One region of the Streptomyces sp. NPDC054872 genome, then DNA from elsewhere that is predicted to be linked to it. Evidence: riboswitches for the same ligand, from Rfam matches in the RefSeq annotation. Region 1 holds a riboswitch; the other holds the start of a gene.
What was found. Region 1 has a riboswitch for cobalamin ahead of ACWGIH_RS24660 (ABC transporter substrate-binding protein). Riboswitches for the same ligand answer to the same signal wherever they lie in the genome.
Positions count from the first base shown of each region.

Region 2: it holds a riboswitch for cobalamin, as region 1 does, so the genes downstream of both, ACWGIH_RS06395 (ribonucleoside-diphosphate reductase subunit alpha) here and ACWGIH_RS24660 (ABC transporter substrate-binding protein) in region 1, are expected to answer to the same signal.

Region 1 covers NZ_JBSGYY010000021.1:5,135-12,803, reverse strand. The annotation lists gene ACWGIH_RS24680 (DUF2252 domain-containing protein) at 1-78, shown strand, start outside; gene ACWGIH_RS24675 (haloacid dehalogenase-like hydrolase) at 75-1,217, opposite strand; gene ACWGIH_RS24670 (helix-turn-helix domain-containing protein) at 1,413-2,279, shown strand; gene ACWGIH_RS24665 (VOC family protein) at 2,285-2,749, shown strand; cobalamin riboswitch at 2,757-2,942, shown strand; gene ACWGIH_RS24660 (ABC transporter substrate-binding protein) at 3,009-4,067, shown strand; gene ACWGIH_RS24655 (FecCD family ABC transporter permease) at 4,064-5,095, shown strand; gene ACWGIH_RS24650 (ABC transporter ATP-binding protein) at 5,092-5,874, shown strand; gene ACWGIH_RS24645 (hypothetical protein) at 5,892-7,217, opposite strand; gene ACWGIH_RS24640 (FAD-dependent oxidoreductase) at 7,322-7,669, opposite strand, start outside.
Region 2 covers NZ_JBSGYY010000004.1:119,691-127,359, reverse strand. The annotation lists gene ACWGIH_RS06410 (DUF3311 domain-containing protein) at 1-73, shown strand, start outside; gene mctP (monocarboxylate uptake permease MctP) at 70-1,719, shown strand; gene ACWGIH_RS06400 (hypothetical protein) at 1,797-2,528, opposite strand; cobalamin riboswitch at 2,628-2,751, shown strand; gene ACWGIH_RS06395 (ribonucleoside-diphosphate reductase subunit alpha) at 2,889-5,291, shown strand; gene ACWGIH_RS06390 (ribonucleotide-diphosphate reductase subunit beta) at 5,291-6,313, shown strand; gene ACWGIH_RS06385 (helix-turn-helix domain-containing protein) at 6,556-7,572, shown strand; gene ACWGIH_RS06380 (bifunctional albaflavenone monooxygenase/terpene synthase) at 7,526-7,669, opposite strand, start outside.

The DNA of each region.
Region 1 (7,669 bases):
GCGCTGACCGAGGCGATCTCCTCGGGCCTGATCGACGCCGCGGGGCGGGAGGGCGGGGACGGAGCCGCGAACGCCTAGCGGATCTCGTCCGGGACCACCGTCAGCCACCGCTTGTCCGCGGTGACCTTCTGGCCGAGCTCCCGCTGCCGGTCGGCGTTCTCGCGCTTCATCCCGTCCAGCTCCTTCATGTACGAGTCCTTGCGGTTGACCCAGACCCGTGCTCCGCCGTGCTCCACGTCCGCCGAGTGGAACAGCATCGGCCCGTCGCTCTTGGGGGTGTCGCCCGCCACCAGGACGGGCTTCTTCCACTCGTCGATGTACGTGTTGATGGCCGCGGGCTTGCCCTGGAACCAGGTCATGGGCGCCCACAGGTGCGGCGTCAGCTCATGCCCCGCGAGCTTCTTCTGGTCGAAGCGGCCTTCCGCGATCTCCTTGCGGGAGCTGGTGACCTCGCCGGTCTTGCGGTTCTTGAGCTGCAGGCCGACACCGATGACGTTCTCGGGCTTCACGTCGTAGCCGTACTTGGGGTCGGAGAGGACCATGCGCACCAGATCCTCGCTGGCCGCGCTGACGACGTAGACCTCGATGCCGTGCTCGCGCAGCGTCTTGTGGAGTTCCTGCATGCCGGTGAAGAACTCGGGCGGCTTCACCTCGGTCTTCGTCAGCTTCCCGTCCGCGTAGTACTCGGCGGGGATCGGCTTGTCGTGGGCCAGGAGTTCGTCGACGTACCCCTTGAGCTCCTTCAGCGTGAAGCCGGAGAAGATCTGCGCGACCCACGGATAGCAGACCTGGTCGTCGACCTCGCAGAGCCGGTTGTAGTAGCTGTAGAGGCTCTCCTTGTGCTTCGCCGTGTCCTTGAAGGGGATGATCTTCAGCGACGGGTCCATCGACTTGCGGGTCAGCACCCCCTTCATCTCCAGGAAGGGCAGGAGGGACTCCTCCAGGTCGTTGCGGTACGTCGTGTTGTCCGCGTCGAAGACGGCGTACGCGCCCTTGTCCTCGTTCTTCGCGATGACCTTGCCCAGCTTCTTCGCGACGGGCTTCGGCCAGTGCTTCAGCTCGGACGTCGCGGCCTTCGCCGTCCTCGCCGTCTTCGCGGAGGCGTCCGCGGCCGTCGCGTCCTTGCTCGGCCAGAGCGCCGTCCCCGCCAGAACGGCCGCGGTGAGCGCGCCCGCCGTGCCGATGACGGCCAGCTTGCCCTTTGCCTTTGATGCCATGGTTCCGTGCCCCCTGAGAGCGGTCTGCGCCCCGTCCGGAGCGGCGGGTCATCGTATGAGGTCACGCCAGGGATTCCCATGATCGACATCACCGGACGGAACGGGCATGGGACCTGCGCGCGCGGGTAGGGGAGATGGACGCACGCCCTGATTCCGGGCCTGCTCCGGAGCGCCGTCCGTCGCATACTGGAAGGCATGGAGACCGTCTCCCGGGAGTTCGTGCGGGCCGCCCCGCGGCTCGACGGCATGGTGGTGTCCGCCGTCGGCTACCGCACGCTCGGCGAGCGGCCGGGCCTGCACCGCGGCCTGCCGTCCCCGTACCTGACGCTGATCTTCTCCCTCGACGGCCCCGTCGTCACCGGCCGCACCCCCGAGCAGGCGGGCGGCCGCGACGCCGACCGCACGGACATCGTCCTCGGCGGCCTGCACCAGTCCCCGGCGTACGTCGTACGGCCCGAGCACGAGGCGGGCATCCAGCTCGCCGTGCACCCGCTGGCCGCCCGCGCCCTGTTCGGCGTACCGGCGGCGGAACTCGCCGGTGAGCTGGTGACACCCGGCGCGGAGGTGATGGGGCGCCGCGCCGCCGAACTGCGGGAGCTGCTGTGCGAGCAGGGCGGCTGGGAAGAGCGGTTTGCCTCCCTGTCCGCCTACTTGAGGCAGCGCGCGGCCGCCGACACCTCCGCCGGCTCCGTGCGCCCCGAGGTCGGCGAGGCCTGGGCCTGGCTGGCCCGGCACCGCGGGGTGGGCACCTTGCGCGGACTCTCCCGGCACGTCGCGCTCAGCGAACGCCGCCTCACCACCCTCTTCCGCGCCGAGACGGGCCTGAGCCCCAAGCAGGCGGGACGCCTGATGCGCTTCCAGCGCGCACGGAACGCCGTCGTACGCCCCGTCGCGGCGGGCGCGACCCCTGACCTGGCCCGCGTCGCCGCCGACTGCGGCTACTACGACCACTCCCACCTGGTGCGGGACTTCCGGCAGTACACCGGTGCGAGCCCCAGCGCCTGGCTGGCCGAAGAGTGCCGGAATATCCAAGCCGGGAGCTATGGCGGGGGCGAAGAGTAGGACTCATGAACACGACCGAGAAGCAGAACCAGCAGCCCCTGCCCGCCTCCACTCCCGCCTCCGAGGAGCGCGCCCCCGCGGTCTGGCCGACCCTCCAGGCGCACGACGCCCCCGCGCTGATCGACTTCCTGGTCGGCACCGTCGGCTTCCTGCGCACCGCCGTCTACGAGGACGGCGACCGCGTGGCGCACGCCGAGCTCGACTGGCCCGAGGGCGGTGCGATCATGCTCGGCTCGTACGACGAGAAGTCCCAGGACTGGTGCCTGAAGCCCGGCACCTTCGGCGCGTACGTCGTCACCGACCGCGTGGACGACCTCTACCAGCGGCTCAGCACCGCGGGCGTCGAGATCATCCGCGAGATCGAGGACCAGCCGTACGGCAGCCGGGAGTTCGCGATCGCCGACCCCGAGGGCAACAAGTGGTCCTTCGGCACCTACCGCGGCGCACCGAGGCCCCAGCAGCCGTCCTGACCTCGCGTGATAGCTTGCGCACGCCAGTCAACCCACACCAGGGCCAGGGAATCCGGTGCGAATCCGGAACTGACGCGCAGCGGTGAGGGGGAACGGGCGGGGCCACGGCCACTGGGCGTCCACGGACGCCTGGGAAGGCGCCCCGCCCGGCCGATCCCCGAGTCCGAAGACCTGCTGGCACCTTCGTCCGCACACCGGGCGGCGGAGGTGACGAAGCAGGCCAGGCTCCGCGTATGAGCCGTGAGACTCAAGGGATCTCGTGTCCTCCACCACCCGTCGTGCACGTACGGCTGCTCTTCTCGCCACGGCCTTGGCCGTCACCCTGACCTCCTGCGGCGGCTCATCGGGGACCCCCGGCACGTCCACCGCGGACGACAGGGCCGCCGGCTACCCGCTGACCCTCACCTCCTGCGGCGAGAAGGCGGAGATCAAGGCGCCGCCGCGGCGAGCGGTCTCCCTCGACCAGGGCTCCACGGAGATCCTGCTCTCCCTCGGTCTCGCGGACCGCATGGCCGGCACCGGCACATGGACGGACCCGGTGCTGAAGGGCCTGGAGAAGGACAACGCCAAGGTCGACCGGCTCGCCGACCGCTACCCCTCCTTCGAGAAGGTCCTCGCCCAGGAACCGGACTTCGTCACCGCCTCCTTCGTGGCGACGGTCAGCAAGGGCGGCGTCGCCGACCGCGCCAAGTTCACCGAACTCGGCGTACCCGCCTACGTCTCGCCCTCCGACTGCGCGGGCAAGGACAACAGCGGCGACGGCGACGGCAAGCGGGTCAAGACGCTGACCATGGACACGGTCTACGGCGAAGTGCGGGGCCTGGCCAAGGCGTTCGGGGTCGACAAGCGCGGCGAACGGCTGATCGCCGACCTCAAGGGCCGGGTGGCGAAGGCCACGAAGACCATCGAGGACGGCAAGGCGGCCGACACGTCGCTCCTCTACTGGTTCGCCAACTCCGACGCGCCCTACATCGCCGGCTGCTGCGGCGCCCCGGGCATCATCACCCGCGAACTCGGCGTGCGGAACGTCTTCGACGACACCCGCGACGAGTGGCCCCAGATCAACTGGGAGACGGTGGCCGACCGCGACCCGGACGTCCTGGTCATCGGCGACCTCACCCGAAAGTCGCAGACGGCCGAGAGCGCGAAGAAGAAGATCGAGTTCCTGGAGTCCAACCCGGTCACCAAGAACCTGACCGCCGTGAAGAAGAAGCGGTACGTGCTGCTGAGCGGCCAGGCCATGAACCCGACGATCCGCACGGTGGACGGCATCGAACAAGTCGCCGCCGCACTGCTCGACTTCGGCCTCGCCAAGTGAGGACGGCCGCCCCGGGCGGCATACGTTCCGCCCTGCTCCGGACGGCCGGCCTCGCCGCCCTCGCCCTCTCCGTGGCGGTGGCCGTCACCATCGGCCCCGCGGACATCTCCGTACCCGACGTGTGGTCGGCGGTCGCGGCGCACCTCGGCTGGGGAGAGGCGAAGCTGACGCCCATCCGGGACGGCATCGTCTGGAACCTGCGCATGCCGCGCACGCTCCTCGCGGCGGTCTGCGGCGCGGGCCTCGCGGTCTGCGGAGCCGTCCTCCAGTCCCTCCTGCGCAACCCGCTCGCCGACCCCTTCGTGCTCGGCGTCTCCTCGGGGGCGTCCACGGGCGCGGTCGCGATCGTCGTCCTGGGGGTCGGCGGGGGAGTGGTGTCGGTCTCGGCGGGCGCCTTCGCCGGGGCCCTCGTCTCGTTCGCGCTCGTGCTGCTGCTCAGCCACACCCTGGGCGGGAGCACCGACCGGGTGGTGCTCTCCGGGGTGGCGGCGATGCAGCTCTTCTCCTCGCTCACCTCGTTCGTGATCCTGACGTCGGGCGACGCGGAGACGACGCGGAGTGTCCTGTTCTGGCTGCTCGGCTCGCTGAGCGGGGTGGGCTGGACGGACGTCGCACTGTGCGCGGCGGTGCTCTTCGTGGCCCTCGCCGTCTGCCTGACGCAGGCCCGCACCCTGGACGCGTTCGCGTTCGGCCAGGACGCGGCGGCGACGCTGGGCGTCCACGTGACCCGTATCCGGCTGCTCCTCCTCACCACCACGGCCCTGCTCACGGCGGCACTGGTCAGCAGCGCGGGCGCCATCGGTTTCGTGGGCCTGGTCCTGCCGCACGCCGCCCGTGCCCTGGTCGGCTCCGGGCACGCACGTCTGCTCCCGGTGACGGCGCTCGCGGGCGCGGTGTTCCTTGTGTGGGTGGACACGCTGGCCCGCACGGTCCTCGACCCCCAGGAGGTCCCCGTGGGGGTGGTGACATCGCTGATCGGCGTCCCGGCGTTCGTCCTGGTCCTCTACCGCACGAGGAAGACCACATGACCCCGCACACCGACTCGGGCCTACGGGCGGACCGCGTGACCAGGACAGCCGCGGGCCACCTCATCATCGACGGAGTGACCCTGGCGCCGCCCCCCGGCGCCACGGTCGGACTCCTCGGCCCGAACGGCTCGGGCAAGTCCACCCTCCTGCGCATCCTGGCGGGCGTGCTGGCCCCGACGTCAGGGGTGGTCACGCTGGACGGCGATCCGTTGCGGGACGTGGGCCGCCGCACGGTGGCGCGCAGGGTGGCGGTGGTGGACCAGGACGCCACCACGCAGGTCGAGCTGTCCGTGGAGGAGGTCGTACGACTGGGCCGCATCCCGCACCGCAGGGCGTGGTCGCTGCCGACCCCCGAGGACGAGGACGCGGTACGGGAGGCGCTGACCCGCACGGGCCTGTCCGACCGTGCGGCCCAGTCCTGGCACACGCTCTCCGGCGGCGAACGCCAACGGGTCCAGATAGCGAGGGCGTTGGCGCAGACACCCCGGGAACTCCTCCTGGACGAACCCACGAACCACCTGGACATCCACCACCAACTCGACCTCCTGGCCCTGGTCGCGGACCTCCCCCTGACCAGTGTGATCGCCCTCCACGACCTCAACCTGGCGGCCATGTTCTGCGACCACGTCCTGGTCCTGCGCGAGGGAGCGGCACACGCGTCGGGCACACCGTCCGAAGTGATCACGGAGGAATTGATCGCGAAGGTGTACGGGGTACGGGCGGAAGTCACGCGACACCCGGCGGAGACCTACCCGTCGATCCGCTTCCTGCGCGCCTGAACCCCGCGCCGCCCGTGTCAGCGGCCCCGGACGATCTGCTCGGCCCGGAACCTGAGCTTGGCGTCGGCGTCCTCCAACAGGGCGGTGGCGGCGCCCAGTTGGACAGCACCGCCCTGCGCGCAGAGCAGTCGGAAGGCGGCGACACGGGTGGGCCGGGGCAGCTCGGGCCCGATACGCGCCGTCAACCACTCGGTGGGCAGCTGCCGCGCGCAGGGCAGCAGCGCCGCGCAGGCCTCGCGGGCGACGGCGGGCGCGGGGTCGTCCAGGAGCGGCCGCAGCCGCTCGGTGGCCGCGACGTCGAGCACCCGCAGCCCGGCCACGGCACGCGCCCGCACCGCGGCCACCGGATGCCCGAGCAGCGGCAGCAGCAACGCGGCGTCCGCACGCGCACCGCACTCGCCGAGACCGACGGCCGCGCCGGGCGGCAGAGCCGGGTCGTCGGGCTCGGCGCACCACTCCCGGTAGAGCGGCAACGGATCGGAGCCCGCCTGCTTCAGCACGTAACGGGCACAGGCCCGCACGAGCGCCGAACGATCGACGAGATACGACCGCGCCTCCTCCGCCCGCCCGACGCGCCGCAGAGCGGTGACCCCGGCGGACCGGACACGGGGGCTGCGCGCCGCGAGCAACGGCAGGACGACGTCGCCGTACGCACGCTCATCAGGCCGCTCGTCCAGGCGCTCACCCATGCTCACGCCCGCGAGTGCGGCGTCGGCGCAGAGGTTCTGCACGACGACATCGCTGTCGAGGGCGGCGGTACGGGCCAGCTCGGCGACCGGCAGGACGTGCTCGTCGACGGCGATGCGATGGGCGAAGCGGCGTACTCCGGTATCCCCGTGTCCGAGCAACGACAAGAGCCGTGCGCGGCCCGCCGCCCCACTGACGACCTCTCGCATCAACCCGACACCGAAGACCCCGCGATCCCGGCGCCCCACCCGCAGCAACACGGGCGCGAGCGCGGCCAGCTCCGCGGTGCCGAGCCCGGGCAGCGCCTCACGCACCAGGCCGCGCGCCTTCTCCCGTACGGGCGCGGCCCAGTCGGCACAGCGGATGACGACCAGCGGCAGAAGCACCGGATACGCCGCGGCCCGCCGCAACGCGGCCTCGCGCACCCGGCCGTCGCCGGCGCACAGATCGAGGGCGGTCCGACTCTCACCGGGCTCCAACGCGTCCCACCGCGCATACATGTCGCGCACGTCGGCATCGAACGCGATCCAGGCGGAAGGCTCCGAGACATCGAGCACCTCCCGCAAGGGAGCCCCGCGGACAACCCGCAGCAGCTCGGCCTCCCTACCCCCGTCGAACCAACTCATCCCCACCGCGCCCCCGTTCATCGCCCCCATGAGAGGGCGATCGTAGGCTGCGCCCCCGCCCCGGGTCGCCCGAAATACCGTCGCCCCTTCAGCCGCGGCCGGCGACCCACCCACCGGTGACGCAGGCGTCAACCTCAGCGGCGCAGGCGGTGGGCGGCGGCCAGAACGCGCGTGACCACCGGGGTGGCGGCCGCACCGAGCGGGGTGTCCGTCGCGCGGATCCAGCCGACCGTCCGCATGGCCAGGGTCAGGACCTCGCTGCCGCGCCGGCGCATCCCCGCCTCGTACCGGCTGACGGCGACGGTGAGTTCGGTCGTGCCATCGGTGACGTCGCACAGCTGGTCGACCAGGGCGGCGGCGTCGCGGATGGCCGCGCCGGCTCCCATGCCGGCGGTCGGCGGTGTCGCGTGAACGGCGTCGCCGAGCGCGGTGATCCGGCCCGCGGGCCAGGGGGCGAGATCCCTGGCCCGGGTCGAAGCGGC
Region 2 (7,669 bases), on a different contig from region 1:
CGCCTACAAGCTGTGGCAGCGTGACCAGCGCGCCCGCAAGGCCGAGCAGGCCCAGGGGGGTGCGACCCGATGAACGAGCTCGCAGCGGACACGGGCGGCGTCAACGGCATCGCCCTCGCCGTCTTCATCTTCTTCTTCGCCGCCGTCACGGCGATGGGCTTCCTGGCCGCGCGCTGGCGCAAGGCCGAGACCGAGAGCCTGGACGAATGGGGCCTGGGCGGCCGGTCGTTCGGCACCTGGGTCACGTGGTTCCTGCTCGGCGGCGACCTCTACACGGCGTACACCTTCGTGGCCGTCCCGGCGGCGATCTACGCGGCGGGCGCGGCCGGCTTCTTCGCGGTGCCGTACACGATCCTCGTCTACCCGCTGATCTTCACCTTCCTGCCGCGCCTGTGGTCCGTCTCGCACAAGCACGGATACGTGACCACCTCCGACTTCGTGCGCGGACGCTTCGGTTCCAAGGGGCTCTCGCTGGCCGTCGCGGTCACCGGCATCCTCGCCACGATGCCGTACATCGCGCTCCAACTGGTCGGCATCCAGGCCGTGCTCGACGTCATGGGCGTCGGCGGCGGCCCGGACACGAACTGGTTCATCAAGGACCTGCCGCTCCTGATCGCGTTCGCGGTGCTCGCCGCGTACACGTACTCGTCGGGCCTGCGCGCGCCCGCGCTGATCGCGTTCGTCAAGGACGGTCTGATCTACCTGGTCATCGCCGTGGCGATCATCTACATCCCGATCAAGCTCGGCGGCTTCGACGAGATCTTCCAGGCCGCGAACGACAAGTTCTCGGCGGCGAACGACGCGGCGGGCAAGCCCGTCGCGGGTCTCGCGCCGGGTGAGGCCGGGCAGTGGACCTACGCCACGCTCGCGCTCGGCTCCGCGCTCGCGCTGTTCATGTACCCGCACTCGATCACGGCGACGCTCTCCTCCAAGAGCCGCGACGTGATCCGCCGCAACACCACGATCCTGCCGCTGTACTCGCTGATGCTGGGTCTGCTCGCGCTGCTCGGCTTCATGGCGATCGCGGCCGGGGTGAAGGTCGAGAACGGCCAGCTGGCGATCCCGCAGCTGTTCGAGAACATGTTCCCCGACTGGTTCACCGGCGTCGCGTTCGCGGCGATCGGCATCGGCGCGCTCGTGCCGGCCGCCATCATGTCCATCGCCGCCGCGAACCTCTTCACCAGGAACATCTACAAGGACTTCCTCAAGCCGGACGCGACACCCGCGCAGGAGACCAAGGTCTCCAAGCTGGTCTCGCTCCTGGTGAAGGTCGGCGCGCTCGCCTTCGTCCTCACCATGGACAAGACGGTCGCGATCAACTTCCAGCTCCTGGGCGGCATCTGGATCCTGCAGACCATGCCCGCGCTCGTCGGCGGCCTGTTCACGCGGTGGTTCCACCGCTGGGCGCTGCTCGCGGGCTGGGCGGTCGGCATGGTCTACGGCACGGCCGCCGCGTACGGCGTCGCCTCGCCCACCCAGAAGCACTTCGGCGGCTCGTCCGACGAGATCCCGGGCATCGGCGAGATCGGCTACATCGGCCTCACGGCGTTCGTCCTGAACGTGGTGGTCACCGTGGTCATGACCTTCGTCCTGCGCGCCATGAAGGCCCCTGACGGCATCGACGAGACGTCTCCCGGCGACTACACGGCGGACGCGGGCGACCCCGGCGTCGTGGAGGAGCTGCCGCCGGCCACGGTGGGAGCGCCGGGCGGGCACTGAGTCCTCTCCGTACGTACGTGACGCGGGCCGCCGGATCCGACTCCGGCGGCCCGCTGTCGTGTGCGGATCAGGAGGTCTTACGAGGCCTTGTAGAGCCCGGTCCTGACCCGCCCCGCCGCCTTGGCCGCGGAGGAGATCACCAGGTCCTTGTGCGGGCCCGCGTCCACCAGGACGAGCACGCCGCCGACCCGCACCTCGGCCTTGTAGTACCGGGTCTCCTCGTCGTAGTCGTCGCCGCCCTCGTACCGCGTGCTCTCCAGGATCGCCTCGTCGCCGATGCCCGGCAGGTCCTCGGCCACGTGATGCTCCACCACCGGGGCCGCCTCGGTGTCCACGGTGACGCTGGGGCACACCTTGTGGAGTTGTCGGCGCAGTTCGACGTGGCGCTCGGCCCGCGCGTCCGGCATCGAGACCAAGGTCTGGGAGAGGACGGGGTCCCCCTCGTCGGCGATCGCGCCGGGGAAGGGAAGGATCATGTGGCCGGCGCTGGTTCCCCGCATGCCGGACAGCTCCGCGCTCGCCCCGCGGCCGGCCTCGCACCCGCCCCAGTCGCCGCCCCCGTAGTGCTGGTTGAAGCCGCCCGTGGTGCCGTTGACCACCTTGGCCCGCGCGCCGACGGCCTTCGCCGGCAGCAGCGCCGCCTTCAGCTCGGCGTCCGTGAAGACCTTGCCGGGGTCCACGTCTCCGTCGACTCCGGCCGCCGTGGCCGGGGGGCGCGCGGGCTTCGTCTCCGCCTTCTCGCCGCCCTCCCCGCACCCGGTGAGCAGCATCAGCACCACCGCCGCACAGCCCGCGCCCCGCCCTCGCACGCCGTCTCCCCCTGGTCGCCCATCAGTTCGGCGCCACCCTAGGGGATACGCGCGCCGACACAAGATGTGGGGCTGACTCCCAGAGCCAGCACAAGATGTATGCTCGTGCTCGCTGTCGCCGCAGGGGAATCCGGTGCAAGTCCGGAACTGTCCCGCAACGGTGTATGAGTGCGCATTTGTCGTGCTCTCTAGTCCGAAGACCTGTCGACAGCGCATCCGTTCCGACCGGTCCGGGTGCCGACGACGTCCGGGCCTCGTGGAATGGGCTGGTGGACGCGGAGCGCAGCCCTGCCCAGGGCGGGCCCCCGTGTGTCACTCACCCCTCCCCAAGGCCCTGAGCCGAGCGAGGGAGTGCTCCACGTGACCATCGCGCCAGCCGAACCTGCGTCAGCGCAGAACACCGGCGGTCAGCAGACCGCCGACGGCCCAGGAACCGCGCTGCTGCGTACCCTGACCGACCTCACCGCCGACCTCCCCGACGCCGACCCCGGCCGGGTCGCCGCCGCCGCGCTGCGGGGCCGCTCGGCCAAGGCTGATGTGGCGGAGCTGCGGGAGCTTGCGACCGAGGCCGCGGCCGGCCTCATCTCCGAGGACCCGACGTACTCGCAGCTCGCGGCCAGGCTCCTCAGCCTCAGCATCCGGGACGAGGCCGCGTCGCAGGGCGTGCGGTCCTTCTCCGACTCGGTCGCCGTGGGGCACCGCGAGGGTCTGATCGCGGACCGTACGGCCGCGTTCGTCACCGATCACGCGGAGCGCCTCGACGGTCTCGTGGAGGCCGCCCTCGAGGACGGCGCCGACTTCCGTTTCGGCTACTTCGGCCTGCGCACCCTGCACAGCCGCTATCTCCTGCGCCACCCGATCACCCGGCACGTCATCGAGACCCCGCAGCACTTCATGCTGCGCGTGGCGAGCGGTCTGGCCGAGGACGGCTCCACGCGCTCGGTGGACGAAGTCGCCGCGCTGTACCGCCTGATGAGCCGCCTGGACTACCTGCCGTCCTCGCCGACGCTCTTCAACTCCGGCACCCGGCACCCGCAGATGTCCTCCTGCTACCTCCTCGACTCCCCGCTGGACGAGCTGGACTCCATCTACGACCGCTACCACCAGGTCGCGCGCCTCTCCAAGCACGCGGGCGGCATCGGCCTCTCGTACTCCCGCGTCCGCGCCCGCGGTTCGCTGATCCGCGGCACGAACGGGCACTCCAACGGCATCGTTCCGTTCCTGAAGACCCTGGACGCCTCCGTCGCCGCCGTGAACCAGGGCGGCCGTCGCAAGGGTGCCGCCGCTGTCTACCTGGAGACGTGGCACTCCGACATCGAGGAGTTCCTGGAGCTGCGCGACAACACGGGTGAGGACGCGCGCCGCACGCACAACCTCAACCTGGCGCACTGGATCCCGGACGAGTTCATGCGCCGGGTCGCCGCCGACCAGGACTGGTCGCTGTTCTCCCCGGCCGACGTGCCCGAGTTCGTGGACCTGTGGGGCGACGCGTTCGACGCGGCCTACCGCAAGGCCGAGGCCGCCGGGCTGGCCCGCAAGACCATCCCGGCCCGCGAGCTGTACGGCCGCATGATGCGCACCCTGGCGCAGACCGGCAACGGCTGGATGACCTTCAAGGACGCCGCCAACCGCACCGCCAACCAGACGGCGGAGCCCGGCCACACCGTCCACTCCTCCAACCTCTGCACGGAGATCCTGGAGGTCACGGACGACGGCGAGACGGCAGTCTGCAACCTGGGCTCGGTGAACCTCGGCGCGTTCGTGGACACGGCCGCCGGTGACATCGACTGGCAGCGGCTCGACGAGACCGTCCGTACCGCCGTCACCTTCCTCGACCGCGTGGTCGACATCAACTTCTATCCGACCGAGCAGGCCGGGAAGTCGAACGCCCGCTGGCGCCCGGTGGGCCTGGGCGCCATGGGTCTGCAGGACGTCTTCTTCCAGCTGAAGCTGCCCTTCGACTCCCCCGCCGCGCGTGCCCTCTCGACGCGTATCGCCGAGCGCATCATGCTCGCCGCGTACGAGGCGTCCGCCGACCTCGCCGAGCGCAATGGCCCCCTGCCCGCCTGGGAGAAGACCCGCACAGCGCGCGGCGTCCTGCACCCCGACCACTACGGCGTCGAGCTGACCTGGCCGGAGCGCTGGGCGGCGCTGCGGGAACGTATCGCCGCGACCGGTATGCGCAACTCGCTGCTTCTCGCCATCGCGCCGACCGCCACGATCGCGTCCATCGCGGGCGTGTACGAGTGCATCGAGCCGCAGGTCTCCAACCTGTTCAAGCGCGAGACGCTGAGCGGCGAGTTCCTCCAGGTCAACGCCTACCTGGTGGAGGAGCTGAAACGGCTCGGCGTCTGGGACGCCCAGACCCGCGAGGCGCTGCGCGAATCCAGCGGCTCCGTACAGGGCTTCAGCTGGATTCCCGCCGAGGTGCGCGAGCTGTACCGCACCGCGTGGGAGATCCCGCAGCGCGGCCTGATCGACATGGCCGCCGCGCGCACGCCGTTCCTGGACCAGGCGCAGTCCCTGAACCTGTTCCTGGAGACGCCGACCATCGGCAAGCTCTCCTCGATGTACGCATACGCCTGGCAGCAGGGTCTGAAGACCACGTACTACCTGCGTTCGCGCCCGGCGACCCGCATCGCCCGCGCGGCGGCCGGCAAGAGCGCCGAGTCCGCTCCCGCCCCCGTTCCCGCACAGGTCTCGGCCGAAGAAGCCGTCGCCTGCTCCCTGGAAAACCCCGAGTCCTGCGAGGCCTGCCAGTAATGAGCTCCACCACGAACGCCGAGAAGAACCTCCTCGACCCGGGCTTCGAGCTGACCCTGCGCCCGATGCGCTACCCGGACTTCTACGAGCGCTACCGCGACGCGATCAAGAACACCTGGACCGTCGAGGAGGTCGACCTCCACTCGGACGTCGCCGACCTCGCCAAGCTCTCGCCCGGCGAGCAGCACATGATCGGCCGCCTGGTCGCGTTCTTCGCCACCGGCGACTCGATCGTCTCCAACAACCTCGTGCTCACGCTCTACAAGCACATCAACTCCCCCGAGGCCCGGCTCTACTTGAGCCGTCAGCTCTTCGAGGAGGCCGTGCACGTCCAGTTCTATCTGACGCTGCTCGACACCTATCTGCCCGACCCGGAGGACCGCGCCGCGGCCTTCGACGCGGTCGAGGAGATCCCCTCCATCCGCGAGAAGGCCGAGTTCTGCTTCCGGTGGATGGACTCCGTCGAGAAGATGGACCGCCTGGAGACCAAGGCGGACCGGCGTCGCTTCCTGCTGAACCTGATCTGCTTCGCCGCGTGCATCGAGGGGCTCTTCTTCTACGGCGCCTTCGCCTACGTCTACTGGTTCCGCTCGCGCGGTCTGCTGCACGGCCTGGCCACCGGCACCAACTGGGTGTTCCGCGACGAGACGATGCACATGAGCTTCGCCTTCGACGTCGTCGACACCGTCCGCAAGGAGGAGCCGGAGCTCTTCGACGACGCGCTGCAGACGCAGGTCACGGACATGCTCAAGGAGGCCGTCGAGGCCGAGCTGCAGTTCGCGCGCGACCTGTGCGGTGAGGGCCTGCCCGGCATGAACACCGACTCCATGCGCGAGTACCTGCAGTGCGTCGCCGACCAGCGGCTCCAGCGGCTGGGCTTCGCTCCCGTCTACGGCTCCTCAAACCCGTTCTCGTTCATGGAACTCCAGGGAGTCCAGGAGCTGACCAACTTCTTCGAGCGGCGCCCTTCGGCCTACCAGGTCGCGGTCGAGGGTTCGGTCTCCTTCGACGACGAGTTCTAGGGCCTCAGACTGCCGCGAGCTGCGTGGGGCGCGGGGGGCCTCACGCAGTTCGCGGTCGATCCGGCGGTCGTGGACGTACCCGACGAGCGAGGGCGCGGCCAGCAGGAGGAGGACGGCCAGGACGGTCACGTATCCGAGGAATGTGTTCATGTCCTCACTGTCCTGCGCGCCGGGCCCGCGCGTCAGTGGCAGGACTGCCACACACCATCGACTTACTGCCACTCCTGCGGCACACTGGCGACATGCTGAAGGCCGGGACCCTGAAGAACGTGGCAGCCGTGCTGCTCGACGGCGTCAATCCCTTCGAACTCGGTGTCGTCTGCGAGGTGTTCGGGCTCGACCGGAGTGACGCGGGCCTTCCCGCGTACGACTTCGCGGTGGTCGCCGCGGAGAGCGGGCCGCTGAGCAATCACGCCGGGTTCACGATCACCACTCCGTACGGCCTCGACCGGCTCGAAGAGGCCGACCTCATCACCGTTCCCGCAGGCCAGGCGTTCGTGGACCGCGAGTACCCCGAGGACCTGCTCGACGCCCTGCGCCGGGCGGTGGACCGCGGGGCCCGCGTCCTGTCCGTCTGCTCCGGCGTCTTCGTGCTCGGCGCCGCGGGACTCCTGGACGGCCGCCGCTGCGCCGTGCACTGGCGGCACGCCACGGAACTCGCGGTGCGGTATCCGCTCGCCCGGGTCGAGCCCGATGTCCTGTACGTGGACGAGGGGCCGGTCATCACCTCGGCCGGGACCGCCGCCGGGATCGACGCCTGCCTGCACATCGTGCGTCAGGCACACGGCACCGAGGTCGCCAACGCCATGGCCCGGCGCATGGTCGTGCCGCCCCATCGCGACGGCGGACAGGCCCAGTTCGTGGAGCGGCCGCTGCCGCGCACGGCGTGCGACACCGTGGGCGGGGTGCTCGCCTGGATGGAGCGCCATCTGGACACGGACATCACCGTCGAGCGGCTCGCCGAGCGCGCGCACATGTCGCCGCGCACCTTCGCGCGGCGCTTCCAGCAGGAGACCGGCACCACGCCCTACCGCTGGCTCCTGCGCCAACGCGTGCTCCTGGCGCAGGAGTTGCTCGAAGGCTCGGACGAGACGGTGGACGCCATCGCCGGGCGTGCCGGTTTCGGCAACGCGGCGGCGATGCGCCACCAGTTCCTGCGGGCGCTCGGGACCACGCCGAACGCCTACCGCCGCACCTTCCGCGGCCCCGCCGTCAGCGTCGCTCGGCCCGCAGGACCAGACGCTTCGGCTGTAGCGTGATGCCGATCTTCGTGTCGGCGTCGGTCTCGTCGACCGGCGCCAGGTGCCACTTCGGGGCCACCGTCGCCAGGATGATGGCGAGTTCGGCCAGACTGAA